Regions from separate parts of the Afipia massiliensis genome, predicted to be linked through region 2. Evidence: predicted binding sites of a transcription regulator. Region 2 holds the regulator's gene; the other holds the start of a gene.

Region 1 (14,950 bases), 2.5 Mb from region 2:
AGGTGCTCGAAGTGGATTCGGCCAAGCGCCGCATCTCGCTCGGTCTCAAGCAGACCATGCGCAATCCGTGGGAAGTCTTCGTCGAGAAGTATCCTGTGGGCGCGGTCGTCGAAGGCGAAGTCAAGAACAAGACCGAATTCGGGTTGTTTTTGGGTCTCGACGGCGAAGTGGACGGCATGGTCCACCTGTCCGACCTCGACTGGAAACAGCCTGGCGAGCAGGTCATCGACAACTTCAAGAAGGGCGACATGGTCAAGGCCGTGGTGCTCGACGTGGATGTCGAGAAGGAGCGCATCTCGCTCGGCGTGAAGCAGCTTGAGGGCGATCCGTTCGCAGAGCCAGGCGACGTCAAGAAGGGCGCCGTCGTGACCTGCGATATCATCGAGGTGAAAGAAGCCGGTATCGAAGTTCAGATCACCGGCACCGACTTCACCACCTTCATCAAGCGCTCTGAACTCGCCCGCGATCGCGGCGACCAGCGTGCCGAGCGCTTCGCGGTTGGCGAAAAGGTTGACGCCCGCGTCATCCAGTTCGACAAGAAGGCGCGCAAGGTGCAGGTCTCGATCAAGGCGCTTGAAGTCGCTGAAGAGAAGGAAGCCATCGCACAGTACGGCTCGTCCGATTCGGGCGCGACGCTGGGCGACATTCTCGGTAACGCTCTCAAGAAGCGCGACAAGTAAGCACCTTATCGCTGAAACAAATCAGGGCTCCGGAGAATTCCGGAGCCCTTTTTCGTTTGCACGTGTGATGTAACAAACAAGACGTGATCACCGGGACGATGCAGGTGATGACGATCGCGGGTATTGCGCGCATCGCGGGCAATCTTTCTCCGCGTCAATCCCGCGAAAGCGGGGATCCAAACTCCCTGAGTTCTCGAAGTGAGGGAGATGTCGGAGCAATCTTCTTGCTTCCGCCACGGTGTTCGGTGGTTATGGGTCCCCGCCTGCGCGGGGACGACATCGTGGGTGTAGCGAGCACCTTACTTACAGTTCGTCATGGCCGGGCTTGACCCGGCCATCCACGACTCTGGAGTTTGCCACGCGTTACAAGCAAGACATGGATCACCGGGACAAGCCCGGTGATGACGATTGTGGGTGTTGAAGCGCCGTGCGTCATTCCGCATTCCCGATTCAATTTTCAAACAGCCACTTTCAAACATTTCAAACAGCCATGTATCATCGCTCTCGCGCTCAATCGCGCGAGGTGAGCTTTGAGTCTCGCCCCTGAAAACGAGGGGCATGGAGCGCCGCGAGGCGCACCTTATCTTGTGTCGCTTCCGGCACCGCTTGCGACACGGTGAACCCCCGGAAGCGCATCGCCTTGCAGCGCTCCATTGCGGCGACTTTGGGCGAAGGGACCGTACTTCCGGGTGGGGACGGGGGAGCAACTCGACCCCTGATCCGGCCGGCTTTCGCCGCCTTCATCCTCACCGACGTCCAGCCGCGAACGGCAGAGCCACATAGTTGACCCGGACGGTGACCCCAGCCTCCCGGACGACGTGTGTGCGAAACACGCGTGCAGGCACCGCATCCTGCTCCGCTTCAAAAGCGCCCTCGAGAAGCGCCCCTCACGAACAGGACATCGCGAACTTAAGCGTGGTCCGGGGCATGGGGATTGCTATCCCCATCACGAAATGTTTCGGGAGGATGAGTTATCCGCTGTCATTCCGGGGGGCGCGTCTTCGCGCGAACCCGGAATCCACGGCCACGCAGGAAATTTCGCAGTCATGGATTCCGGGTCTGCGCCGAGCGGCGCATCCCGGAATGACGGAGGGAGAGTTCGCTGCACTCCGCGATGACGGACGTGGATAGGCCAGCTTTTGCCTATTCGTCCGCAGCAACAGGTTCGGCGGCCGTGGCCGCTTCCTCGCCGTTCCATCCGCACGCCCGGAGCCGTTCGTGCAGATGCGCGGGTGCAGGCGCGACAACGCGCACCGGCGGCTTGTTCTTCGACAGGGGGATGACGATTTCACGCGCGTGAAGATGCAACGTCGGTTCGCCGAATCGCGGCCCGTTGCCGTAGATGTTGTCGCCGACGATCGGCCAGCCGCTCGCCGCGCAATGCACGCGCAACTGATGGGTGCGGCCGGTGATCGGCTCCATCGCAAGCCAGGTCAGGGGCTCACCACGTCCATCTTGGCCACGTCCCATCACAGTCCATTTTGTGAGTGACGGGAACCCGTTCGGATCCGGCTTCTGCCACCAGCCGCGCTCTGCGTCCAAACGTCCCAGCGGAATATTGATTTCGCCTTCGTTCTCAGTTGGGTTGCCTTCGACCACGGCCCAATAGGTCTTGGAAATCTTGCCGTGCTTGAACAGCAGGCCGAGCGAAGCGGTGGCTTTACGGTGACGTCCCAGGACGAGGCACCCCGAGGTGTCGCGATCGAGCCGATGGGCCAGCACTGGCGGACGCGGCAGGCCGTAGCGCAGCGCGTCGAACGAGGCTTCGAGATTGGGGCCGCCTTTGGGGCCGCGATGTACGGCGATCCCGGCCGGCTTGTCGATCACCAGCATCAGCCCATCGCGGTGAAGCACGCGGGCCTGGATTTCTTCCGGGGTCGGTTGCGGCGTATCCATTGTAATTGAGCGTCTTTCGTTTGCAGCCTGAACCGGGTAACACACCCCCCGCATGAACGACAGCACGCAAGAACCCAAACAAAGCTGGTGGCGCAGGCTTTCCGCCGGCCTCAAGCGCACGTCGAGTTCGCTCGGCACCGCGGTGGCGGATCTCGTCACCAAGCGCAAGCTCGACCGCGCCATGCTCGACGATATCGAGGATGTTCTGCTGCGCGCCGATCTCGGAACCGAGGTCGCGGCACGCATCGCGGAGGCTGTCGGCAAGGGACGCTACGACAAGTCGGTCTCGGCGGAGGATGTGACAACCATTGTCGCCACCGAAGTCGAGAAGGTGCTGTCGCCGGTGGCGAAGCCGCTGGAAATCGACGCAACGCAAAAGCCGTTTGTCATTCTCGTGGTCGGCGTCAACGGCTCGGGCAAGACCACCACCATCGGCAAGCTCGCCGCGAAACTCTCTGCCGAGGGACGCAAGGTGATGCTGGCTGCGGGCGACACGTTCCGCGCCGCCGCCATCGAGCAGTTGAAGGTGTGGGGCGAGCGCAACAAGGTGCCGGTGGTGGCCCGCGCGCAAGGCTCGGATTCGGCAAGCCTCGCCTTCGAGGCGGTCGAAGCCGCAAAGGCGCAGGCCATGGACGTGCTGCTGATCGACACGGCCGGGCGTCTGCAGAACAAGAACGAGCTGATGGTCGAGCTTGAGAAAGTGCGCCGCGTGATCGGCAAGGTCGATTCGAGCGCGCCGCATGCGGTGCTATTGGTGCTCGATGCGACGGTCGGACAGAACGCGTTGTCGCAGGTCGATGCGTTTCACAAGACGGCGGGCGTCACCGGGTTGGTGATGACCAAGCTCGATGGCACGGCGCGCGGCGGCATCCTCGTGGCGCTGTCGGAGAAATACAAGCTGCCGGTGCATTTCATCGGCGTCGGCGAAGGGATCGACGATCTCGCGCCGTTCACCGCGCGGGATTTTGCCCGCGCGATCGCAGGACAGGAAAACTGATGGCGTCCGAGAGAACTGCACCGCATCCGCTGTTCAAGCTCGCGACCGAACTCGGTCCGCTGGTGATCTTTTTCGGGGCCAACGCGAAGTTCGGGCTGTTCGTCGCCACCGGCGCGTTCATGGTTGCGATCGTCGCTGCGATTATTGCGTCCTATATGGTGTCGCGCCATGTGCCGCTGATGGCCATCGTCACGGCGGTGATCGTGCTGGTGTTCGGCGGGCTGACGCTGTTCTTTCACGACGAGACGTTCATCAAGCTCAAGCCGACCATCATCTACGCGCTGTTTGCAGCCGCGCTCGGCATCGGACTGCTGCTCGGGCGCTCGTTCATCGCCATCATGTTCGACCAGATGTTCAATTTGACCCCGGTGGGTTGGCGACTGTTGACCATCCGCTGGATGGTCTTCTTCGCGGGCATGGCGGTGCTGAACGAGATCATCTGGCGCACGCAGAGCACGGATTTCTGGGTGTCGTTCAAGGCGTTCGGCGTGATCCCGATCACGGCGATCTTCGCGATGGCGCAGACCTCGCTGATCAAGCGTTACCATATCGAGCCCGCCACCGACGAGGCGAGCGACATCGAGCGCGGCGACATTACGAAGGGGTGAGTCCTCTCGTCATTGCGAGGAGCTTTTGCGACGAAGCAATCCAGCTTCTCTAAAGAGTGGATTGCTTCGCTGCGCTCGCAATGACGAAGAAAAACGCACCGGCTTTGCTGCCGGTGCGTTTCAATGGATCACGTCGCGAAAAGCAGGATTACTTCTGCTTCGCGATGATCTTGTCCTTGATCTCGGCGTAGGTCTTCTCAGGCACGATCTTCTTGTTCACGAGATCGTCCTTGCCCTTGTAGGGGCGGCCCTTGATGATCGCGGCGGAGTACGCGTCGCCGATCCCCTTGAGCGCCTTGAGCTGGTCGGCGGTCGCCGAGTTGATGTCGAGCAGTTCAGTCTTGGTGTCAGCCTTGGCCGCGGGAGCCATCTTCGAGTCGGCCTTCGGCGCCGTTGCTGCGGCAGGCGGAGGCGCCATCTTGCCACCGGTTGCCGGCTGGGTCGCCTGAGAGAACGACGGCGACGATGCGAGCAGGCCGAGGGCAAGGGTCGCGGCAGTCAATGAAAGAAGTTTCGAATAACGCATGGGTGTCCCTCCAGGACAGTGATTGCAACACGCATAGCGTATGTTCGAATTCGTGGCCGCGCCATGGCTTCAAAATGAACGGCAGATAAAAGCGCAAAATTATTTTGAGCCGCTTTGGTGCGGCGCGGCTGCGCCAAACACGCCCGGTTAGTTCTTGGCCGCAGGCAATTTCTCGAACGGATCGAAGGCGACAAAAGCCTCTGGCAACTTGACGTCGATGCCGGAGGTCCGGCCCCGCTCGTTGAGGAATTTCATCGAGACGGCAAAGTCATCGAGCAGGTTCGGCAGGGGGACCAGCGGCTGGTCCAGCGGGCGGGTGAAGTCGTCCCAGTGAATCGGAATGACGCGCCGCGCGCCCGGCTTGTCCACGACTTCCCGCCAGTAATCTTCCATGTAGCTGGCGGGGCGCTTGCCGAGTTGCCCGGTGCCCAGAAACACCACATCCGCCTTGCGTCCGTCCAATGCTCCGGGGACGAAGCCGGCGCTGGCGTTGATCAGCATGCGCCGGTCTCCGTGCTCGACAAGGACCATGAAACTGCCGCCCTCGAGATAGGCGTTGGCGCGAACCGGCGGCTTCAACGGCTCGGCGATCTCGCCTCCGGTGAAGGGCGACGGCACATGGCGGCCGGGAAGCAATGTGATGCGGAAACGCCCGAAGGTCATCACGTCGCCGGTGCGGCGCACGGCGATCTGGCTGTCCGGCAAACCCCAGCCACGCCCGACATTCGCGGTCGATTCCGATCCGACGAGAGCTGCGCCGGTGCGTGCGGCGACTTCCGGCGAATCCATCGCGTGATCGTAGTGGGAGTGATTGACGATGACCGCGGCCAGCCGCGTGACACCGGCGCGCCGCAGGGTTGTCTCGATGACAGCTTTGTCCGGCGCGATCTTCTCGAGAAGCAACTGCCGTGAGTTCGGCCGCGTGAAGAAGCCGTCGGTCAGGATCGCGGTCTCGCCATCGTCGAGCAGCAAGGTGGAAACGCCCAGGAATGTGACGCGTAGCCCCGGATCGCGGTTGGCCTTGGAGAAGGTCTTCAACGCATTGAAGGCGTCGATGTCCGGCCGGTTGCTTAGGCCGTGATAGATATAGGCGGCGGCAGCAACGATCAGCAGCAGCAGGACGGCGGCAATCCGGATCACATACTTCATGGGACCTTCCGCATCATGCCGGATATCTCAGGGTTTGCCGCGCAGCGCCTTCTCGATCTCGGCCTTCAGAACGACGTCGATATTCTGGGGCGTGATCGGGCCGATCAGCTTGTAGGCGATCGCTCCGTCGCGGCCGATGACGAATGTTTCCGGCACGCCGTAAACGCCCCATTCGATCGAGGCGCGGCCATTGGCATCGGTGCCGACTTCGACGAACGGATTGCCGTAGCGCCCGAGGAAGCGCCGGGCGTTGTCCGGGCTGTCCTTGTAGTTGATGCCGATCATGCGAATCCGCTTGTCCTGCGCGAGCTGCACCAGCAGCGGCGCTTCGTCATGGCATGGCACGCACCACGACGCCCAGACGTTGACGACGCTGACCTGGCCCTTGAACGCCGCCGGATCGAGGCCCGGCACCTGTGCGCCATTCGCAACGAGTCCATCAAGCGGGGGCAGTATCGTCTGCGGGGCGGGACGGCCGATCAGTGCCGAGGGGATGCGGGCGGGGTCGCCCGCGCCGAGCCGGAGCCAGAACAACCCGGCGAGCAGGGCGAAGGCGATCAGCGGCAATGCCACCAGCCAAGAGCGGCCTTGTGAGCGGCGCTGCGGGCGCGTTGTCCCGTTGTCGCTCATGATGTTTTTCCGGGAGGTTGTGCCGAGCGCCGGGTCACGCCGCTGGCTTCGAGATCCCGCAAGATCTGTTTCTGGCGGCGGAAGTCGAGCCCGACCCACACGATGAGCGCCGCGACCACGAGCCCGACAAGCAGGTACGACGTGACGATGAAGGATGCGTAGGGACCGAGCGATGTGAGAAACGGCATGGCGATCACGCCGCCTGCCGGCTGGCTTGCATCATCTGCAAGGTGCGCACCCGCCGCCGCAGCACCTCGTTGCGCATCGCGGCGAGATGCAGCGTCAGAAACAGCAACGAGAAAGCCACCGCCATGATGAGCAAGGGAATCAGAAACGCGCGGTCCATGCTCGGGCCGCCGGCGCGAATGACCGACGCGCCCTGATGCAGCGTGTTCCACCAGTCGACCGAGAACTTGATGATCGGAATGTTGATCGCACCGACCAGCGTCAGGATGGCGGCGGCGCGCGCGGCGCGGGACGGATCTTCCACCGCGCGCCACAGCGCCATGATGCCGAGATACATCAGAAACAGAATCAGCACGGACGTCAGCCGCGCATCCCATTCCCAATAGGTGCCCCACATCGGGCGGCCCCACAGCGATCCGGTCACGAGGGCGAGAAATGTAAACGCTGCGCCGAGCGGTGCAGCTGCTTTTGCCGCGACGTCCGCCAGCGGATGCCGCCACACCAGCGTGCCGAGCGCCGCGACGCTCATGACGCCCCAGACGAACATCGACAGCCACGCATTGGGAACGTGGATGAACATGATCTTCACGGTCGCGCCCTGCTGGTAATCGTCGGGCGCCATCGCCGCCTGATAAAGGCCGATCGCGAGCAGGATCGTTGTGACGGCGGCAAGCCACGGCAGCACGCGCGCGGTCAACGCGAGGAACCGGGTTGGATTGGCGAGGTCGATAAGGCTCATGATGGTCCTGATAATCGCCGCACGCGCAGGAGGCAATGCGCGGGGACTTTACGATGCCGCGTTTTTGCGAAAGTTGATCGGGCGCAATGTCGCATCAGTCGAGCCCATGCCGCAGACTGGCGGCCGCCGCAAACGGGCCGACCACCAGACTGACCAGCGACAACGCGCACAGGATCGAAAACGGCGTGCCGAACGGCATCGTCCCTTCGACGGCGGCGTTCGAGGCGGCGACACCGAAAATCAGCACGGGGATCGACAGCGGCAGCACCACCACCGCGAGCAGCAATCCACCTCGCCGCAGCGTGACCGCCAGCGCCGCTCCGATCATGCCGGTGAATGTGAGCGCCGGCGTGCCAACCAGCAGCGTCAGCGCAACCGCGAATGTGGCTGTCGCATCGAGGTTGAGCAGGATGCCGATCAGCGGCGTCGCCACGATCAGCGGCACGCCCGCCGCCAGCCAATGCGCCAGCGCCTTCGCCGCGCAGCTCAGTTCCAGCGGTGTGCGGCTCATCACGATCAGGTCGAGCGATCCGTCCTCCTGGTCGGCGGTGAACAGGCGATCCAGCGTCAGCAGGCTCGCCAGCATGGCGCCCAGCCACAGGATTGCCGGGCCGATACGTTTGAGCAAAGCGAGATCAGGGCCGATTGCGAATGGCATAACCACCACGACCGAGACGAAAAACAGCACGCCGATCATCGCGCCGCCGCCGGCGCGCAGCGCGACGCCGATGTCGCGGCGGACAAGTGCGGCAAGTGCGGTCACGCATCACCGCCGATCCGCAGTTCCTGTGCGGGAACCCCGAGCGGTCCATGAGTCGCGGCGAGAATGATTCCGCCGCTGCGCAAGTGCGCGCCCATCAATGCGGCCACCATGGCCTGCCCGGAGGTGTCGAGCGCCGAGGTCGGCTCGTCCAGCAGCCAGACCGGGCGATTGACAGCAATCAGCCGTGCAATCGACAGGCGCCGACGCTGTCCGGCCGAGAGGAACGCCGCAGGCAGGTGTGCCGCATGGCCAAGGCCCACGGTCTTCAGGCTCGCGGGTCCATCGATCGCTTCGCCGCCCAAAAATCCCCTCCAGAAATTGAGGTTTTCCAGCACCGTCAGGGAAGGCTTCAGCGCGTCGCGGTGGCCGAGATAATGCGCCTGCTCCGCAAGCGTGAGTTCCGCCTCGCCGCCCTCAAGTGTGATCGCGCCACCGGCGGCTGGAAGCAGCCCTGCCATCAGCCGGAGCAGCGATGACTTCCCGGCCCCGTTGATGCCGGTCACAGCCAGCGCCTGACCTGCGGGGACCGCAAGATCGAGACCGGAAAAGATGTCTCGCCCGCCCCTGACGCATTTCAGACCCTGAGCCGTAAGCCTCATGATGGATTGACCGATGGCCTGTGGCGGGGCGCTGTAGTTCCAGCCGTGACGTGCATGACAGGGAGACAATCCATAGCGGGTGTGGTGGACAGACTGGAAAGATTCTATAAAACCGGAACTTGGTGCAGCACACAATCAGCCACCGGAAACAGCACGGTTCAGCCCTGATTCCTTCGCTCTTGACGGTGTTCCGATACCTTTTGCCGGGTATCTCCAACTTCTGAACTGGGATCGTTCACATGCCCTCGCTCGACAGCTTCAAATGCCAGAAAACCCTCAAGGTCGGCGCCAAGACTTACGTGTATTACAGCCTGCCTGCGGCTGAAAAGAACGGCCTCAAGGGCATTTCGAAGCTGCCTTACTCGATGAAGGTGCTGCTCGAGAACATGCTGCGCAACGAAGACGATCGCACGGTCAAGAAGGCCGACATCGTTGCGTTCTCGCAGTGGGCGAGAAAGAAAACCCTCGAACACGAAATCGCATTCCGCCCCGCGCGCGTGCTGATGCAGGATTTCACCGGCGTGCCTGCGGTGGTCGATCTCGCCGCCATGCGTAACGCGATGAAGGCGCTCGGCGGCGACGCCGAGAAAATCAACCCGCTCGTTCCGGTCGATCTGGTCATCGATCACTCGGTGATCGTGAACTTCTTCGGTGACAACAAGGCTTTCGGCAAGAACGTCGCCGAAGAGTACAAGCAGAACCAGGAACGCTACGAATTCCTGAAGTGGGGCCAGAAGGCGTTCACGAACTTCTCCGTGGTGCCTCCCGGCACCGGTATTTGCCACCAGGTCAATCTCGAATATCTCGCGCAGACCGTCTGGACCAAGAAAGAGAAGCTCACCGTCGGCAAGAAGAAGGGCACCTTCGAAGTCGCCTACCCGGATTCGCTGGTCGGCACCGACTCGCACACCACCATGGTCAACGGTCTCGCGGTGCTCGGCTGGGGCGTCGGCGGCATCGAGGCTGAAGCCGCGATGCTCGGTCAGCCGCTGTCGATGCTGCTGCCGGACGTGGTCGGCTTCAAGCTCAAGGGCCAGCTCAAGGAAGGCGTCACCGCCACCGATCTCGTGCTGACCGTCACCCAGATGCTGCGCAAGCAGGGCGTGGTCGGCAAGTTCGTCGAATTCTTCGGCGCAGGCCTCGATTCGATGTCGGTCGCTGACAAGGCCACCATTGCCAACATGGCGCCGGAATACGGCGCGACTTGCGGCTTCTTCCCCGTCGACAAGTCCGCGCTCGACTATCTGAAGACCTCGGGCCGCAAGTCCGCCCGCGTCGCGCTGGTGGAAAAATACGCCAAGGCGCAGGGCCTGTTCCGCACCGCGGCTTCGCCCGATCCGGTGTTCACCGAATTGCTGACCCTCGATCTCGGCGACGTGGTCCCCTCGCTGGCAGGTCCGAAGCGCCCTGAGGGCCGCGTGGCGCTGCCGGCGGTCGCGGACGGTTTCGCCGCGGCGATGGAGTCGGATTACAAGAAAGCACTGGATGGTCACCGCTACGCGGTCGAAGGACGCAATTTCGATCTCGGCCACGGCGACGTAGTGATCGCTGCGATCACATCCTGCACCAACACCTCAAACCCGAACGTGCTGATCGGCGCGGGCCTGCTGGCGCGCAACGCTGCCGCCAAGGGCCTGACTGCGAAGCCATGGGTGAAGACCTCGCTCGCGCCGGGCAGCCAGGTGGTCGCAGAGTATCTTGCCAATTCCGGATTGCAGAAGGATCTCGACAAGGTCGGCTTCAACCTCGTCGGCTTCGGTTGCACCACCTGCATCGGCAATTCCGGCCCGCTGCCGGAAGAGATTTCGAAGGCGATCAACGACAACGGCATCATCGGCGCGGCGGTGCTCTCGGGCAACCGCAACTTCGAAGGCCGCGTTTCGCCGGACGTGCAGGCGAACTATCTCGCGTCGCCGCCGCTGGTGGTTGCCTATGCGCTGGCCGGCAACGTCAACATCAACCTTGCCACGGAGCCGCTCGGCACCGGCCGCGACGGCAAGCCGGTTTACCTCAAGGACATCTGGCCGACCTCGAAAGAGATCAACGCCACGATCAAGAAGTACGTCACCTCGACGATCTTCAAGAAGAAGTATGCCGACGTGTTCAAGGGCGACACCAACTGGCGCAAGATCAAGACCGTGACCAGCGACACCTACGCCTGGAACATGAGCTCGACCTACGTGCAGAACCCGCCGTATTTCGAAGGCATGAAGATGGAGCCGGAGCCGATCGTCGATGTGCTGGACGCGCGCATTCTCGCGGTGTTCGGCGACAAGATCACTACCGATCATATTTCACCCGCCGGTGCGATCAAGCTGACCTCGCCTGCCGGGAAGTATCTGTCGGAGCATCAGGTGCGGCCCGCCGACTTCAACCAGTACGGCACGCGGCGTGGCAACCACGAAGTCATGATGCGCGGCACCTTCGCCAACATCCGCATCAAGAACCACATGCTGAAGGGCGCCGACGGCAACATTCCGGAAGGCGGCCTGACCAAGCATTGGCCGGACGGCGAGCAGATGTCGATCTACGACGCCGCCATGAAGTATCAGGCCGAGCAGGTGCCGCTGGTGGTGTTCGCCGGCGCCGAATATGGCAACGGCTCGTCACGCGACTGGGCTGCCAAGGGCACGCGCCTGCTCGGCGTTCGCGCCGTGATTACCCAGAGCTTCGAGCGCATCCATCGTTCGAACCTCGTCGGCATGGGCGTGCTGCCGCTGACATTCGAAGACGGCGAGTCCTGGCAGTCGATTGGCCTCAAGGGCGACGAGAAGGTCACGATTCGCGGGCTGCAGGGCGATCTGAAGCCGCGCCAAAAGTTAACGGCGGAGATCGTGTCCTCGGACGGTTCACTGAAGCGGGTCTCGTTGCTCTGCCGCATCGATACGCTCGATGAGCTCGAATACTACCGGAACGGCGGCATTCTCCACTATGTGCTGCGCAATCTGGCCGCGTAGCGGTCTGGAAACGTATCCGTGAACGGGCTCACCGCGAAGTGAGTAGCGAAGCACCCAGGGGGCGGCCTATCAAGGGGCCGCCTTCTTGTTGATAGGGACAGACGGGATGTCTGATTTGCCAGAATCGAAAACGACAACAGCGGGCGCGTTCGCGTCGCGCCTGTCGCGTACGCTCGGCATCTGCGCGATCGTCACCGTGATCACGCCGGCATGTGCCGATGATCCGCGCGCGGTGGTCGAGCTGTTCACGTCGCAGGGCTGTTCATCGTGCCCGCCGGCGGACAAGGTTCTGGGCGAACTCGCGCAGGACAAATCCGTCATCGCACTCAGCCTGCCGATCGATTACTGGGATTATCTCGGCTGGAAGGACACGCTGGCGGATTCGCGCTTCAGCGCGCGACAGAAGGCCTATTCGCATATGCGCGGCAACCGCGGCGTCTACACACCGCAAGCCGTCGTCAACGGCACGACCGATGTTCTCGGCAGCGACCGCATCGCGATCGAGAATGCGGCGAAGGGCACCCAGAAGAACGACGGCGTGATGTCGGTGCCGATTACGATGACGACATCAGGCAGCCAGATCAATGTGTCGGTGGCGGAAGCTGGCGGCAGGAGCGGTGAAATCTGGATCTGCGCGGTGTCGAAGCAGGTTCCGATCACCATCTCGCGCGGCGAGAATCGCGGGCAGCAGATCACGTATCACAACGTGGTGCGCAACGTGCTGAAGGTCGGCGACTGGAATGGCAAGGCCGGCAGTTGGACCGTGCCGCTTGAAAACATCACGCGCGACGGCGTTGATGCGGCGGCGGTCTTCATTCAGGACGGCAATCGCGACAAGCCCGGCCCGATGCTGGGCGCAGCCTTTACCTCGCTGAACTGAAATCCCGTAATTTTGAATCAGGTCACGCCGCTGCAAGGTGGCGATACGCGATTGCGCGTCTGGTGCCAGCGCCGGCTTTCGTCATTCGAAGCAACAAACCCAACCCAAACAAAAAAGGCCAGCTCACGCTGGCCCGAAGGATGGGGGTCTCATTTGCTGCGAAGAATTAGACCCGATCCTGACGACCCCGGGGGGCTGGGGGCTGAGGAATCCGGTGCCGAAAGGACCGGGTCAACGCAGTTTCATCTTGATCGCAGTCCAGCACGGCGGTGGATTGACCGAAATCGGGCGGCATTATGATTTTGCCTGACGTCCACGTGATGCTCTGTGTCCTGTGTCCGGCGGCATAAGCGCTTGAAATCATGCTTGCAGGTGTCGCCGGACGGGGCGATCATGTCGGGTATGTGACAGGAGGCGCCGATGAATTCAGTGTCGGGCGATATCGATCCAAGCGAGAGCCGGGGGCTGGAGCGCAGCACGACGCCACTCCCGCCCCAGAGCGTTACCTTCAACCGCATCGAGCTCAATCGCATTCTCAATCTGTATGGGCGCATGGTCTCCGACGGCGAGTGGCGCGACTACGCCATCGACTTTCTGAAAGATCGTGCGGTGTTTTCGATCTTCCGCCGTGCGTCTGAAGTCCCGATCTACCGGATCGAAAAAGATCCGCGTCTCGCCCGCAAGCAGGGCGCCTACAGCGTGATTGCCGCCAGCGGACAGATTCTACGCCGCGGCCATGATCTTGAGCGCGTGTTGCTGGTGATCGACCGCAAGCTGGCGCTGGTCTAGAGCGCGATTCGGGCCGCGCTAGGCGGCCAGCTCGTTCAACTATTGGGAAGCGTCGTGCCGCCCTCGCCGAGCGCGCGCTGCATCATGACCGTGTCGAGCCAGCGGCCGAACTTGAATCCGACGGCAGCATGCGTGCCGATCATCTCGAATCCGGCCCGGGCATGGACGCCGACCGAGGCGGCATTGGCGGAGTCGCCGATCACCGCGATCATCTGGCGGTAGCCGCGCGCCTCGCACTGGGCGATCAATTCGGTCAGCAGCGCCAGTCCGATGCCGCGCCGGTGGCTGGCGGGCGCCAGATACACCGAGTTCTCCACGGTGAACCGGTAGGCCGGGCGCGCGCGGTAGAGCCCCGCATAGGCGTAGCCTTTGATGCTGCTGTCGATGGTTGCCACGAGATAGGGAAAGCCGCCGCGGGCCAGTTCGTTGAACCGCCGCGTCATCTCGGCGAGGTCGGGCGGGGTCAGCTCGAAGGTTGCGGTGCCGTGGTTGACGGCCTCGGCGTAGATATCGGTGATAGCGGGAATATCCGCGGGCATCGCGGAGCGGATCATGAGGTCTGGCATGAGGGTGCAGCTTAATGGGCTGCCCGCAAAACAAAAGCCCCGGCTTTTGGCCGGGGCTTTCGAGAGTTCACCGATCAGCCACGATCAGTTCTAGTCTCGCTGTCCGAGCAGCTGCAGCAGCAGCGTGAACAGGTTGATGAAGTTCAGGTAGAGCGAGAGCGCGCCGGTGATAGCGGCCTTCTCTGCCACGTCTCCACCCTGAGCGGCGTAGCCGTAGATGTAATCGTTCTTCAGGCGCTGGGTGTCCCAGGCGGTGAGGCCGGCGAACACGAGCACGCCGATCACCGAGACGATGAACTGCAGCATCGAGCTCGCGAGGAACAGGTTCACCACGCTCGCGAGAATGATGCCGAACAGGCCCATCATCAGGAACGATCCCATCCCGGTCAGGTCACGCTTGGTGGTGTAGCCGTACAGGCTCAGCGCACCGAACGAGGCAGCCGTGATGAAGAACACCCGCACGATCGAGGTGTGCGTGTACACCAGGAAGATCGACGACAGCGAGATGCCCATCAGCGCCGCGAACACCCAGAACAGCAACTGGGCGGTCGCCGGCTTCAGGCGATTGATGCCGAACGAGATGGCGAACACCATCACCAGCGGCGCGAGGATGAAGACCCACTTCAGCGGGCTCACGAACATCGCGACGCCGAACGACGTGAGATACTGCTTGCCGATCCGGCCGGCTGCGGCGGAGGCATCAGGCGTTACGGCGCCCATGTACACGCCGAGGGCGGCCAGACCAGTGATGGCCAGGCCGATCGCCATGTAGTTGTAGACCTTGAGCATGTACGAGCGCAGACCGGCATCGACGGTCGCGGCGTCAACGCGCCCGGCGGCCCGGCCGAAAGGTGACGTATAGTTGCGGTCCAAGTCCGACATCGTCGAAACCCCGTGGTTGACTGGCGAAAGCGAAGGGTCTGCGCCGCCAGCTATAAGCTTTTCCCAGATCCGACTGTGGGCCATCCGCTGGATGGCAACAAGC
Region 2 (14,950 bases):
GCGATGCGTGATGCATCAATTTGCGGTCTGGGGCAGGCGGCTTCAAACCCGCTGACTACCGTCATCAAATATTTTCCCGAGGAATTCGCGCCCAAGGAAGCCGCAGAATGACCAAGATCCAATTTGAGCTGGACGGGAAGATGGTCGAGGCCCAGCCGGGCGAGTCGATCTGGCAGGTCGCCAAACGTGAAGGGACGGAAATTCCGCACCTGTGTTATTCGCCGGAGCCAGACTATCGCGCCGACGGCAATTGCCGCGCATGCATGGTGGAAATTGAAGGCGAGCGTGTGCTGGCGGCTTCCTGCAAGCGTATGCCCAATGTCGGCATGAAGGTTAAGTCAGCGAGCGCACGCGCCGTCTCCGCCCGCAAGATGGTGATGGAGTTGCTCGTCGCGGATCAGCCAGCGCGGGCGACTTCGCACGATCCGGATTCGAAATTCTGGAACTGGGCCGACAAGGTCGAGGTCACCGAAAGCCGTTTCCCGGCCAATGATCGCTGGGCGGGCGACAGCAGCCATCCGGCGATGAGCGTCAATCTCGACGCCTGCATTCAGTGCGGACTATGCGTGCGCGCCTGCCGCGAGGTTCAAGTCAACGATGTCATCGGCATGGCCTACCGCAACCATGACGCCAAGATCGTGTTCGACTTTGACGACCCGATGGGCGAATCCACCTGCGTCGCATGCGGCGAATGCGTCCAGGCGTGTCCGACCGGCGCGCTGATGCCGTCAGCGTATCTCGACGCCAACCAGACCCGCACGGTTTATCCCGACAAGACGGTCGCCTCACTCTGTCCGTTCTGTGGCGTCGGCTGTCAGGTCGAGTATCAGGTCAAGGACGAGAAGATTGTCTATGCCGAGGGCCGCGATGGCCCTGCCAACCACAACCGCCTCTGCGTCAAGGGGCGCTTCGGCTTCGACTACATTCATCACCCTCACCGGATCACGAAGCCGCTGGTCCGATTGCCGAATGCCAAAAAGGACGCCAGAGATCAGGTCGATCCGGCTAACCCGTTCACGCACTTCCGCGAAGCGTCGTGGGAAGAAGCTCTCGATATCGCCGCCAAGGGCCTTGCCAAAATTCGCGATACAAAGGGCGTCAAGGCGCTGGCAGGTTTCGGATCGGCAAAGGGCTCAAACGAGGAAGCCTATCTGTTCCAGAAATTGGTCCGCACCGGCTTCGGCTCGAACAACGTGGATCATTGTACGCGACTGTGCCACGCGTCCTCGGTTGCAGCCCTGATGGAAGGCCTGAACTCGGGCGCCGTGTCCGCGCCGTTCGCAGCGGCCGCGGATGCGGAGGTGATTATCGTCATTGGTGCGAATCCAACCGTCAATCATCCTGTCGCGGCGACCTATATCAAGAACGCGGCGAAGAAGGGCGCGAAGCTGGTCGTGATGGATCCGCGCCGACAATCGCTGTCGCGTCACGCGACCATGCATCTGCAGTTCAAGCCCGGCAGCGATGTAGCGATGCTGAATGCAATGCTGCACACGATCATCACCGAGGGTTTGACCGACGCGCAGTATATTGCCGGTTACACCGAGGGGTTCGACGACCTCAAGGAAAAGATCAAGGAATTCCCGCCGGAGAAGATGGAATTGATCTGCGGCGTTCCAGCCGAGACCCTGCGCGAAGTCGCCCGCATGTATGCGAAGGCGAAATCGTCGATCATCTTCTGGGGCATGGGCATCAGCCAGCACGTCCACGGCACTGACAACGCGCGATGCCTCATCGCACTTGCGCTGACTACAGGACAGATCGGCCGTCCCGGCACGGGCCTGCACCCGCTGCGCGGTCAGAACAATGTGCAAGGCGCATCGGATGCGGGTCTCATTCCGATGTTTCTGCCGGATTATCAGCCTGTGGGCCGTGTCGACTTGCGTCAGCCGTTCGAGAAACTCTGGCATCAGGAGATCGATCCGGTCCGGGGATTGACTGTTGTAGAGATCATGGATGCAATCCATGCAGGTGATATTACCGGCATGTACATCGAGGGTGAGAATCCCGCGATGTCAGACCCCGATTTGCAGCACGCCCGTCAGGCGCTAGCCATGCTGGAGCATCTGGTGGTGCAGGATTTGTTTGTGACTGAGACTGCGTTCCATGCCGACGTGATATTGCCGGCATCTGCATTCGCCGAGAAGGAAGGCTCGTTCACCAACACCGATCGTCGCGTGCAGATCGCACGTCAGGTGATCAAGCCACCCGGCGATGCCCGGCAGGATCTGTGGATCATTCAGGAAATCGCCAAGCGTATGGGGCTCGACTGGAATTACAGCGGTCCTGCCGATGTGTTCACCGAGATGACCTATGTGATGCCGTCGCTGAAAAACATCACGTGGGAACGGCTCGAGCGCGAAGGTGCGGTGACTTATCCGGTCGATGATCCGTTCAAGGCTGGCAACGAGATCATTTTCACCACAGGTTTCCCGACCGAAAGCGGCCGCGGCAAGATCGTGCCGGCGCGTGTCACAGCGCCGGACGAGATTCCCGACGACGAGTACCCGATGGTGCTGTCGACGGGCCGCGTGCTTGAACACTGGCACACCGGCTCGATGACGCGCCGTTCGGAGGTGCTCGACAGCATCGAACCTGAGGCCGTTGCCTTCATGTCGCCGAGGGACATGCGGCGGATAAACGTATGGCCCGGAGATTTCATAAAGTTGGAAACGCGCCGAGGCGCTATCGAGGTCAAGATTCGCTCCGACCGCGACGTTCCTGAAAACATGGTCTTCATGCCGTTCTGCTACGCCGAAGCGGCAGCAAACCTGCTGACCAATCCGGCGCTTGATCCGTTCGGGAAAATTCCTGAGTTCAAGTTCTGTGCTGTGCGTGTGGAGCGCGCTGAGCTTCGCACTGCGGCGGAGTAGTATTGAACGCAAAGCCGTGGCGGTCAGACAACGCCGCCGTTGGCGCTGCCGGTTATCCGCAGAATCACCAGTTCTCGTGGGTGTGCGCCTTTATCGACTGGCTCGCTTCTGAATTCGCGCGCCGGCTGCCGCTCGCCGGGCCATATGGCTCGGTCAAAACCTGAATCGCGCGCAAATTCAGTGTTCTGAGCGGTTAGCGTCTCCCGCAGCCCTTCAACCAAGCCGGAAATTGCTTGGCGACGATGCACGGAACTCTGTCATCGGGCGGCCCGCGCGCTGTACACAGTTGTTAAAATTCCTTTCCGTTCATATTTTGAGCGGGCGAGCTGAAGTCGATTTTCATAAAATATATCAACAGGGTACGCGGATGAATTCAGTGGTGTCCTGTGCTGTCACAGGGTGTCACACGACTGTCATCCAACCTCCATAAAAGCTCTATGCCGGACCTCTAAAGAGACGGCCTCGGGAAACAATCTCCGATGATTGTGCACCCGCTCACACGATGGAGAGACCCAGTGAATTTCATCAAAACAGCCGTCGTTGCTGGCCTTGTCGCCGCATCGACCTCGGCTTTTGCCGCCGACATCACCGGTGCGGGTGCGACGTTCCCGTTCCCCGTCTATTCGAAATGGGCTGACGCCTACAAGAAAGAGACGGGCAATGGCCTGAACTACCAGTCGATCGGTTCCGGCGCCGGCATCAAGCAGATCCAGGCCAAGACCGTGACCTTCGGCGCGACCGACGCGCCGCTCAAGGCTGAACAGCTTGAGAAGGACGGCCTCATTCAGTGGCCGATGGTGATGGGCGCGATCGTGCCTGTCGTGAACCTCCAAGGCATCAAGCCGGGCGAACTCGTGCTCTCCGGCGAACTGCTCGGCGACATCTATCTCGGCAAGATCACCAAGTGGAACGACCCTGCCATTGCCAAGCTGAACCCGAAGCTCACCCTGCCGACCGACGCCATCACCGTGGTGCGCCGTTCGGATGGTTCGGGAACGACCTTCAACTTCACCGACTACCTGTCGAAGGTCAACGCCGAGTGGAAGGCCAAGGTCGGCCTGGGAACGGCTGTTGAATGGCCCACCGGCGTCGGCGCCAAGGGCAACGAAGGCGTTGCAGGGAACGTCGGTCAGACCAAGAATTCGATTGGGTACGTCGAGTACGCATACGCCAAGCAGAACAAGCTGACCCATGCAGCGATGACCAACAAGGCCGGCAAGACCGTCCAGCCGACCGTGGCTACGTTCCAGGCCGCAGCGTCCAACGCTGATTGGGCCAAGGCTCCCGGTTACTACGTGATCCTGACCGATCAGCCGGGTGAGGCTTCGTGGCCGATCACCGCCGCGACCTTCATCCTGATGCACAAGGTTCCGGTCGACAAAGCCGCGTCCGCGGAAGCGATCAAGTTCTTCAAGTGGTCGTTCGAGAAGGGCGACAAGATGGCTGAGGATCTCGACTACATCCCGATGCCTGAGCCGGTGGTCAAGATGATCGAAAAGACCTGGTCGGCCGACATCAAGAGCTAAGCGAACATTCCGAAGGAGAGGCCTGCTGCCTCTCCTTCGGTTCCTTTGACGGCATCCGCGCCAATCAAGACGTGTGCGGCTAGCAGACTTCAATTAGAATGAATGGGACAGGGGACGAGCGTGGCAGAGATGACCGTTCAGAGCACCTCGATAGACGAAGCTGGACCTTACGATCGCGCGAAGGCTCTGAGCGCATTCAAGTTCGGGGACAAGGCATTCTATTGGACCACTCGGGCCTGTGCGCTCGCGGTTCTTCTCATTCTCGGCGGCATCATTCTCTCCCTGATCGCGGGCGCATGGCCTGCGATGAAGGAGTACGGATTCTCCTTCCTGTGGACGCAGCGCTGGGCGCCGTCCGCGGATCCACCGGTGCTCGGTGCGCTTGGCCCGATCTACGGCACGCTGGTAACGTCGGTGATCGCGATGATGATCGCCATTCCGATCGGTATCGGCATCGCGATCTTTCTGACCGAGTTGTGTCCACAATGGCTGCGCCGCCCGATCGGCATGGCGGTCGAACTGCTCGCCGGCGTTCCGTCGATCATCTATGGCATGTGGGGCTTCTTCGTGCTCGGCCCGTTCCTGGCGAACACCTTTCAGCCCTTCATGATCAAGATTTTCGACGGCGTGCCAATTCTCGGCACCATCTTCGCGGGCCCGCCGTCGTATCTCAGCCTATTCAATGCCGCACTGATCCTCGCGATCATGGTGCTGCCTTTCATCACCTCGATTTCGGTCGACGTGTTCAAGACGGTTCCGCCGGTCTTGAAGGAAGCAGCCTACGGCGTCGGTTGCACTACATGGGAAGTCGTCCGTAACGTCGTCATTCCCTATACGCGGGTCGGCGTGATCGGCGGCATCATGCTGGCGCTCGGCCGCGCGCTCGGCGAGACGATGGCCGTCACCTTCATCATCGGAAACTCGTTTAGGATATCGACCTCGGTCTTTGCGCCCGGCACGACAATTTCAGCAGCTATCGCCAGCGAATTTGCCGAAAGCGATGGCCTGCACCAGTCGGGTCTCATCCTGCTCGGTCTGCTGCTTTTCGTTCTCACATTCTTCGTGCTGGCGTCAGCGCGGCTGATGCTGATGCGCCTCGAGAAGAAGGCGGGGAACTGAGCCATGAATCCGATTTATGCCTCCCGTCGCCGCTCTGACATCGTGATCCGTATCCTGTGTCTCGGTGCCGCGTTGTTCGGCGTCACCTGGCTTGCGCTGATCCTGTTCACATTGTTCTACAACGGCCTCGCGGGCCTGAACCTTAGTATCTTTACCGAGAACACTCCGCCGCCGGGCTCTACCGATGGCGGATTGCTTAATGCCATCGTTGGTTCGATCATCATGACGGTGCTGGGTGTCGGGATCGGTGCGCCGGTTGGATTGTTTGCCGGTACTTACCTTGCCGAGTACGGCAAGCACGACAGATTGACGTCGGTGATCCGCTTTATCAACGATATCCTGTTGAGCGCGCCGTCGATTATCATCGGTTTGTTCGTCTACGGCGCCGTCGTCGTGCCGATGGGCGGTTTCTCCGCGCTCGCAGGCACACTGGCTCTGGCGGTCATCGTCATTCCGGTGGTGGTACGCACCACGGAGGACATGCTCGGCCTTGTTCCCAACCCACTACGTGAAGCGGCATCCGCACTCGGCCTGCCGCGTTCACTGGTCATCAAGCGTATTTCTTATCGTGCCGCGCGCGCAGGCCTGATCACCGGCGTTCTGTTGGCCACTGCACGCGTTGCCGGCGAAACCGCGCCGCTGCTGTTCACAGCGCTCAGCAATCAGTTCTTCAGTCTTGATCTTACCAAGACGATGGCCAACCTGCCGGTGACCATCAACAACTTCGTCCAGAGCCCGTACGAGTACTGGAAACAGCTCGCATGGAGTGGGGCACTGCTTATCACCTTGACCGTACTTGCCCTTAACATTGGCGCACGCATTCTTGGCGCTGAGAGGACCTCGAAATGAGCGAACAGCTTTCAGTGAGTGTTGATCTTCCGCGCGGGCACGTACCGGGGGTAGTTGCCCAGGCGGACGCGCGAGCCAAGGTGACAGCGCGCGACTTGAATTTCTATTATGGCGAGCATCACGCTCTGAAGAACATCAATCTTGCTCTGGGCGAGAATCGTGTCACCGCATTTATCGGTCCGTCGGGATGCGGCAAATCGACTTTGCTGCGCATCTTCAACCGGATGTACGATCTCTATCCTGGTCAGCGTGCGGTCGGACACCTGATGCTGGATTCGACCAACATTCTGGATCCGAAGCTCGACCTCAATCTGTTGCGCGCCCGGATCGGAATGGTGTTCCAGAAGCCGACACCGTTTCCGATGACGATCTACGAGAACATCGCTTTCGGCATCAGGCTTTACGAGAAGATCTCGAAGTCGGAAATGGACGGCCGCGTCGAAGCCGCGCTGAAGGGTGGAGCGCTCTGGAACGAGGTCAAGGATAAGTTGAATGCCAGCGGTCTCAGCCTGTCAGGCGGGCAGCAGCAACGCCTGTGCATCGCGCGCACCGTTGCGGTTCGTCCCGAGGTGATCCTGTTCGACGAGCCTTGCTCGGCGCTCGATCCGATTTCGACCGCGAAGATCGAGGAGCTGATCCAGGAGCTGAAGGAAGATTACACGATCGCCATCGTAACGCATAATATGCAGCAGGCGGCGCGTGTGTCGGACAAGACCGCGTTCATGTATCTCGGCGAATTGATCGAGTTCGACGACACCAACAAGATTTTCACCTCGCCGACCGATCGGCGCACGCAAGACTACATCACCGGCCGATTCGGCTGACGCGCATTTCGCGGGAGAGACATACCATGGGTTCAGATCACACCGCCAAGGCGTTCGATGAAGACCTTCAGGAGCTTAACCGGCTTGTGGCCGAGATGGGCGGCCTGGCTGAACGGCAGATCGTCGATTCCGTCGATGCCTTGATCCGCCGCGACGTTGCGCTTGGCAAGCGTGTCGTCGCCGCAGACCTCGACATCGACAAGCTGCAGCACCTGATCGAGGAGCGTGCGGTTCTGACGATTGCGCGCCGTCAGCCAATGGCGGTCGACTTGCGCGAGATCGTCAGCTCGATGCGTGTCGCGACCGATCTTGAGCGTATCGGCGACCTGTCCAAGAATATCGGTAAGCGCGTTGCGGCGCTCGATAGTGATTTTCATCCGCTGAAATTGATCCGCGGACTGGAGCACATGACCGACCTTGTGCAGTCGCAGGTGAAATCTGTGCTCGATGCCTACGCAGCGCATGATCTGCCTGCCGCCATGGTGGTCTGGAAGGGCGACGAGGAGGTCGATGCGATTTGCACCTCGCTGTTCCGTGAACTCCTGACCTACATGATGGAAGACCCGCGCAACATCGGCTTCTGTATCCACCTGATGTTCTGCGCCAAGAACATCGAGCGGATTGGCGATCACGCGACCAATATCGCAGAGACGGTGTTCTATATGATCGAAGGCCAGCAGATGATCGATCAGCGCCCGAAGGGCGATATGACGAACTTTGCAGCGGCCGCGTCTGGAAATTAATGTGTCTCAATTGAAGGATCGAGCATGAGCGCCCGAATTCTTGTGGTCGAAGACGAAGAAGCGCTGACAACGCTGCTTCGCTACAACCTTGATGCCGAGGGCTACGACGTCGAAACGGTTGCACGTGGCGACGATGCGGATACACGGCTCAAGGAGCATGTTCCCGATCTCATCGTCCTCGACTGGATGCTTCCGGGCCTGTCCGGGATTGAGCTATGCCGCCGGTTGCGTGCGCGACCAGAGACCAAGCAGATTCCAATCATCATGCTGACCGCGCGCGGCGAGGAAAGCGAACGGGTGAGGGGGCTTGCAACTGGTGCGGACGATTACATCGTGAAGCCGTTCTCGGTGCCGGAATTGCTGGCACGCGTGAAGGGTCTTTTGCGGCGTGCCAGTCCTGAGCGCCTCGCCACGGTGCTCGCATTCGGCGACATCGAATTGGATCGGGACAGACGGCGCGTTGCTCGCTCGGGCCGTCCTATCGATCTCGGACCGACCGAATACCGGCTCCTGGAGTTCTTCCTTGAGCACCCGGGACGCGTGTTCAGCCGCGAGCAGTTGCTCGACGGCGTATGGGGGCGCGACATCTATATCGATGAGCGTACCGTAGACGTCCACATCGGGCGGCTGCGGAAGCTTCTGAATCTCGGGCGAGAATCCGATCCGATCCGCACCGTTCGCGGCGCAGGCTATGCGCTTGACGATCGATTTGCCAAGGCGGAATAGCGTCAGGCTAAGAGCCGTCGATTGGCGCGCGAAGATGATCCGTTCTAGCGTTCGGACAATTCCATGCGCCCGGCATAGCGGGGCAACTCCGCTGACTTGTCCGGTTTGAGGACGCCCATCACAGCACGCGCATGTCCGAGGCTGATGACTGCGATGTCGCGCGAGGGCTGGCCTGCGCGCGGCTGTGCTTTTTCAACAAGCAGCAATCCGCCTTCCTCATAGATCTTGATCGTACCTACACCTGTCCAGAGTGTTTCCCGCGCGTCGTAGAAGTCCTCGACGCTTTCCGATGTGAAGGCGATCTGATCGATGGCGAGTTTGTAGCCGAGCCGTTCGAACCGGCTGACGATATCCGCATCGGACATTTTGATGCGTGCGCGGGGCAAGCTCAACGTGAATTCCCTCCCTGTCACTACAGAGTCGTCCGTCCTTCGGCTCGGAAGGCTATAGCGACCCATGCTGTTGTGAAGAATCGCGCCGTTGCGGCGTCGTTATTGACGACAGGTTGAGAGCGACAGGTATCGGCGTAAAGCGCTTTTTTTCGCGAAGGTGCAGCTTTTTGCATCGCCGCGAGAAAGGATCGAACATTGGTGCGCTGCACACATATCTGACTTGGTCACAAACTTGTGGCGTTGGTGTCTGAAATTCAATGGCACGGTCCGGAAGCTCCATGTTAGCTTTGTCACGGACGAGGATTCAAAGTCGCGTCCACAATGGGCAAGGAGACCAAAATGGCCTGGAAGACCCCTAGGATTGTCGAAGTGCCAGTGGGCATGGAAATCAATATGTACGCCTGCGCGGCACGAAAATAGGCCGCATCCCGCTATCAGGCTCGCAGTGAAGCGATCCGGTTTGCGCCAGGAATTCCTTGAAGGAAGAGGTGTTCCTGTGCGAGGCCGGGTTGTTGGCGTCTGTGGCGTTGAATTCTGCCATCACTAATCCTGTGATTGAATCGAGGGCGGGGTCTGATGCGCGTCGTCGTTCTTGGAGCTGCGGCGGGCGGGGGCGTTCCGCAATGGAACTGCAATTGTGAAATCTGCCGGGCCGCGCGCGATGGGCGCCCGGAACTGCGCGCGACACAGGCTTCCATCGCCGTTAGCGCAGACGGGGAGCACTGGTTTCTGGTTAATGCCTCGCCGGACCTGCGTCAGCAGGTGATAGCGACTCCCCAACTTCATCCCAAGACAGATCAGTTGCGGCATAGTCCCATTACCGGCGTCATTCTGACCAATGGCGAGGTCGATGCTGTAGCCGGGCTGCTATCGCTTCGCGAAGGCTCGCCGTTCACGATCTACGCTCATCAGCGGGTACTCTCTATTCTCAAGTCGAACAGCATCTTCAACGTGCTCGACGAGAAGCGCGCGCGGCGCGAGCCGATCGAGTTTGACGTGGCGTTTGAACCGAAATTTTCCGACGGCTCTCTCTCTGGCCTCGAGGTTCTTCCATTCGCCGTGCCGGGGAAGCGGGCGTGGTATCTTGAAGGCGAAAGCGGCAGCGAAGACCCTGGGGATACGCTTGGACTCCGGATTTCCGACAAACGAAACGGGGAGCATTTGTATTTCCTCGCCGCGTGCGCTGCGCTTACCCCTGAGCTGAAGCAACGCCTTCAAGGGGCCCCACTGATTTTCTTCGATGGGACGCTTTGGCGCGACGACGAACTGATCTCTGCTGGGCTTGGCATCAAGACGGGGCAGCGAATGGGTCACATGGCGATGTCCGGCGAGGACGGCGCGATAGCTGCGTTCGCGGACCTCGGCATTGCCCGCAAGATTTTCCTGCATATCAATAATTCGAATCCGGTTTTGCTTCCGGGCTCCGCCGAACGTCAGGCGGCCGAGCGTGCGGGCTGGCAAATTCCTTCGGACGGAGCGGAGATCACCATTTGATCGCGACGAGCGTGTTTGCATTGAAGACCGGAACGCCGCTTGCGACAGCGGACGAACTTGAGACGGCGCTTCGAGGCATCGGCGCCACGCGTTATCACAACCTGCATCCGTTCCACCGGTTGTTGCATGGCGGCAAACTTAACAAAGGGCAGGTGCAGGCCTGGGCCCTTAATCGCTACTACTATCAGAGTTCCATTCCGATCAAGGATGCGGTGGTGATCTCGCGGTTCCGTGATCGCAACATCAGGCTGGAATGGCGGCACCGCATCGTAGATCACGACGGCGATGTGGACACCGAGGGTGGGATCGAACGCTGGCTGAAGCTGACTGAAGGGCTAGGTCTCGACAGCGCCTACGTCGAATCCGCCGAGGGCATCCTTCCGGCAACGCGCTTCGCCGTGGATGCCTACGTCCATTTCGTCCGGGACCGGACGCCGCTGGAGGCCATTGCGTCGTCTCTGACCGAGCTGTTTGCGCCGAACCTGCACGAAGAGCGCATTTCGGGGATGCTGGCGCATTACGACTTCATCAACCCGAACATCATGAGCTATTTCAAGCTTCGTATGGAGCAGGCACCGCGCGATGCCAATTTCGCCCTCGATTTCGTCAAGAAACACGCAAAAACGCCGGAAGAACGTGAAGCGGTCTGCAATGCGCTGATCTTCAAGACCAACGTGCTCTGGGTTCAGCTCGATGCGCTCTATCATGCCTATGTCGATGGTCATGTTCCGCCGGGTGCTTTTCTGCCCGAGAAGGGCTGATGGCATTGCGAAACCGGCGGATCGACATAACTGAAGGAAGCCACCCAGTTCTGGCGCGGCACGCCAAACTGAAATTCGACGAAGCGCGTCAGGTTTGGGTTGTTCTGGTGCCTGAGAGAGTGCTTGCGCCGGACGAGATCGCGGTGGAGATTCTGCAGCTCTGCGATGGCGTCCGCACCGTCGATCAGATTATCGATGTGCTGGCCGCCAAGTATGCCGCTGATCGTGGCCTGATCGGCACCGATGTCATTGCCATGCTGCGGGATCTCGCGGAAAAAGGCTTTCTCGCCGAGGCACAGGACACCAAACCATGAGTCCGACGCTGACCGATGCTTCTCCTGTCCGCGCCGATCCAGCCGATGGATTGGCGGTGCTGGAGGCGCGCAAGTCGCAGGCGGAAACTTTTGGCATTCCACTGGCGGTCCTGGCGGAACTCACGCACCGTTGTCCACTGCAATGCCCATACTGCTCGAATCCACTGGAGCTTGAGCGCAGCGGCGCGGAGCTCACCACGGCTGAGTGGAAGCGCGTGCTGAGCGAACTCGCCGAAATCGGCGTACTCCAGATTCATTTTTCCGGCGGGGAGCCCACGGCGCGCAAGGATCTCGTTGAGATCGTTCAGCACTCCACAGATGCCGGACTGTATTCAAACCTCATCACCTCTGCCGTGCTGCTGAGCAAGGACAAACTCGCCGCTTTGGCCGATGCGGGGCTTTGTCACATCCAGATCAGTTTTCAGGGTAGTGAGGAGGGTGTTGCCGACCGCGTCGCCGGATTGAAGGATGCCCATGCGAAGAAGATCGAGGTTGCACGCTGGGCTCGTGAGCTTGGTCTGCCGCTGACGGTGAACGCGGTGATGCACCGTCAGAACCTGTTTCAGCTTGCGGACATTGTTCAGATGGCAGTCGATCTCGATGCCGACAGGCTCGAAGTCGCCAATGTCCAGTATTACGGCTGGGCGCTGAAGAACCGCGCGGCGCTGATGCCCACGATGGATCAGATCGACGAGACCTCCCGCATCGTTGAAGAGGCGCAGGTGCGGCTGAAAGGCATTCTCGCCATCGACTACGTCGTACCGGACTACTATGCATTGCGTCCCAAGAAATGCATGGGCGGCTGGGGAAGGCAGTTCTTCAACATCTCGCCGTCAGGCAAGATCCTGCCGTGCCATGCGGCGGAAACGATCACGGGGCTGGAATTCGAGTCGGTCCGGAATTATTCGATCGCGTGGATCTGGCAGAACTCCGAAGCGTTCAATCGCTATCGCGGAACCGGCTGGATGCCGGAGCCGTGTCAAAGTTGCGAGTACAAGGAGGTCGATTATGGCGGTTGCCGCTGTCAGGCCTTTGCACTGACCGGGAATGCGGCCAACACCGATCCGGCCTGCGCGCTCTCGCCCATGCACGAACAGATATTCAAAACGGCGGTGAGCGAGGCTGCCGGTGACAACCGGCGTTTCATCTATCGTAATTTCGCCGGCGGCACGCTCGAGGTAGATACGCATGGGGCCTGACGCCGCTGCGACCTCAAGCAAGCGAGCAGATCGCTTAGCGCCGCTCTCCGTGCAGCACATGGCGGTTAGCGACGGCCACGAGATTTATATTGAGACGGTCGGTCGTCCGGACGGTATTCCTGCGGTTTATCTGCATGGCGGGCCCGGCAGCGGCTGCCAGCCCGATCATCGGGGATTGTTCGACCCACAGCGGTTTCATGCGGTGCTATTCGATCAGCGCGGCGCCGGCAGGAGCCGCCCCAAGGGATCGCGCGAGGCCAACACGCTGCCGCATCTGATTGCGGACATGGAAGCCATTCGCGAAAGCCTCGGCTTCGAGCGATGGCTTGTTGTCGGTGGTTCGTGGGGCGCGACTCTGGCGCTTGCCTACGCGCAGGCTTATCCGCAACGCGTCAGCGGCATTGTTCTGCGCGCGACGTTTCTCGGGACGGGCGATGAGCTGGAAGGCGCATTTCTCGACACCCTGCCGCGTCTCTACCCGGACCTGAACGATGATTTTCTCGGTCTGCTTCTTCCGGAGGAGCGCGCGCAACCGCTTCAGGCCTATTGGCGGCGTATTCTCGATCCCGACCCCGCGGTTCATGGACCTGCATCCCGCGCCTGGCACGATACCGAGCGCGTTTTGTCCGATCACAAACCATCAAAAAGTCGGCTTGATCTTGCCGCGGTCAACAATGTCGAGCGCGGGCTTCCATCGACGCCGTTCATGGAGGCTCATTACTTTCAGAACGGTTGCTTCCTGAAACCCGGGCAACTTTTGGCGAATGCCGGACAGTTAAAAGGGATTCCCGGCCTGATCGTGCAGGGGCGTTACGATCTGCTTTGTCCACCCTCGACCGCGCATGCGTTGCTGAAGGCCTGGCCAGACGCCACCTTGCGAATGGTCGAGGCCGCTGGTCATTCGCTGTATGATCCTGGCGTAAGGGATGCGGTTATCGAAGCCATCGATGGATTGTCTCGCACCTAGCCAAGAGCTGTACGTCCAACCGCTGCGCAAATCCTCAGTTTGGCAGCGTGACGTCGACCGTTAGCCCCGAGTACCAAGCGGCGAGATCGGCAATGTCTGCATCGGACAGCGGCTTGGCAACCACATTCATGGTCTCGTCCTTGCGCTCCTCGGAGCGGAAGGACTTCATTTGCTTTTCCAGATACATCGCGGGCGAGCCGGCGATATTGGGTGCCATCGGCATTTTGGAAATGCCGTCGATGCCGTGACAGGCTGCGCACATCTGAGCCTTTTTACGTCCGGCCTTTACGTCGGCAGCATGAGCCGTGCCCATCAAGGAACCCAGGAGGCCGAGGGTGAAAAGGCTGACAAATGCGCGCGCGATCATTTTCTTCTTTCCATTTTGCGTGGTCACGCGATGCGTGTTCACGACGATCCGCCGCGAGCAGGCTATGTCCTGTCTCGCGGCGGGTAGACGTTCAATCCGGTGCTTATTTTCCGTCGTAAGTGATCCTGTACAGTGCGCCGGCCAGATCGTCAGACACCAGCATTGAGCCGTCACGCAGCGTTGCGATGTCGACCGGCCGTCCCGTGTATTCGCCATCCGGGGTCAACCAACCGGACGCAAAGACTTCCGTTTTGTCGGCGCTACCATCGGGCTTGAGCGAAGTGAACATTACCCGTGCGCCGATCGGATCGGTACGATTCCATGATCCATGCTGGGCCGAGAAAATGCCGCCGCGATACTTGGCCGGGAAAGACTTGCCGTTATAGAACGTCATGCCGAGGTCGGCCGCATGGGCGTCCATCTCGACTTCCGGATACACGACGTTGGCCGGCGGGGTGTCAGCCTTGTACTCGACGGTCCGGACCTTGCCGCCGCCGAAATAGGGGAAGCCAAAGTTCTGGCCGATTTGTGTAGCGCGGTTCAGCTCGCCGGGCGGGATGTTATCGCCCATGCCGTCGACCTGGTTGTCCGTGAACCAGAGCTGGTTGTTCTTCGGGTTGAAATCCATGCCGACCGAATTGCGGACGCCTTGGGCGTAAACTTCTTTGTTCTTGCCATCCTGATCGACGCGGATGATGCCGCCGATGCCATGTTTCGCGTAGCCTTCGAGCTTATCCTTCGCCGGCACGTTGAACGGCTGTCCAAGCGTCACATAGATCTTGTTGTCCGCGCCGAC

What was found. The regulator PhoB, encoded in region 2, activates phosphate uptake and scavenging genes when phosphate is short. The targets are predictions, from matches to a motif close to TGTCATNNANCTGTCAT.
Region 1: YH63_RS08005 (DUF2794 domain-containing protein) is a predicted target of PhoB. The motif match lies at 13,004-13,020, and genes of this name have one in related genera.

Annotation. Positions count from the first base shown of each region.
Region 1 covers NZ_LBIA02000001.1:1,668,241-1,683,190, forward strand. The annotation lists gene rpsA (30S ribosomal protein S1) at 1-680, shown strand, start outside; gene YH63_RS07945 (RluA family pseudouridine synthase) at 1,824-2,576, opposite strand; gene ftsY (signal recognition particle-docking protein FtsY) at 2,629-3,573, shown strand; gene YH63_RS07955 (septation protein A) at 3,573-4,181, shown strand; gene YH63_RS07960 (ComEA family DNA-binding protein) at 4,330-4,707, opposite strand; gene YH63_RS07965 (MBL fold metallo-hydrolase) at 4,855-5,856, opposite strand; gene YH63_RS07970 (DsbE family thiol:disulfide interchange protein) at 5,884-6,486, opposite strand; gene ccmD (heme exporter protein CcmD) at 6,483-6,674, opposite strand; gene YH63_RS07980 (heme ABC transporter permease) at 6,680-7,411, opposite strand; gene ccmB (heme exporter protein CcmB) at 7,506-8,174, opposite strand; gene ccmA (heme ABC exporter ATP-binding protein CcmA) at 8,171-8,773, opposite strand; gene acnA (aconitate hydratase AcnA) at 9,013-11,730, shown strand; gene YH63_RS08000 (DUF1223 domain-containing protein) at 11,837-12,610, shown strand; gene YH63_RS08005 (DUF2794 domain-containing protein) at 13,031-13,399, shown strand; gene YH63_RS08010 (GNAT family N-acetyltransferase) at 13,435-13,965, opposite strand; gene YH63_RS08015 (Bax inhibitor-1/YccA family protein) at 14,056-14,847, opposite strand.
Region 2 covers NZ_LBIA02000001.1:4,156,891-4,171,840, reverse strand. The annotation lists gene YH63_RS20030 (NADH-ubiquinone oxidoreductase-F iron-sulfur binding region domain-containing protein) at 1-111, shown strand, start outside; gene fdhF (formate dehydrogenase subunit alpha) at 108-2,873, shown strand; gene YH63_RS21730 (hypothetical protein) at 2,876-3,037, shown strand; gene pstS (phosphate ABC transporter substrate-binding protein PstS) at 3,389-4,399, shown strand; gene pstC (phosphate ABC transporter permease subunit PstC) at 4,520-5,518, shown strand; gene pstA (phosphate ABC transporter permease PstA) at 5,522-6,367, shown strand; gene pstB (phosphate ABC transporter ATP-binding protein PstB) at 6,364-7,191, shown strand; gene phoU (phosphate signaling complex protein PhoU) at 7,218-7,934, shown strand; gene phoB (phosphate regulon transcriptional regulator PhoB) at 7,959-8,660, shown strand; gene YH63_RS19990 (hypothetical protein) at 8,705-9,052, opposite strand; gene pqqA (pyrroloquinoline quinone precursor peptide PqqA) at 9,392-9,472, shown strand; gene pqqB (pyrroloquinoline quinone biosynthesis protein PqqB) at 9,626-10,546, shown strand; gene pqqC (pyrroloquinoline-quinone synthase PqqC) at 10,543-11,307, shown strand; gene pqqD (pyrroloquinoline quinone biosynthesis peptide chaperone PqqD) at 11,313-11,621, shown strand; gene pqqE (pyrroloquinoline quinone biosynthesis protein PqqE) at 11,618-12,820, shown strand; gene pip (prolyl aminopeptidase) at 12,810-13,787, shown strand; gene YH63_RS19955 (c-type cytochrome) at 13,822-14,154, opposite strand; gene YH63_RS19950 (PQQ-dependent sugar dehydrogenase) at 14,258-14,950, opposite strand, start outside.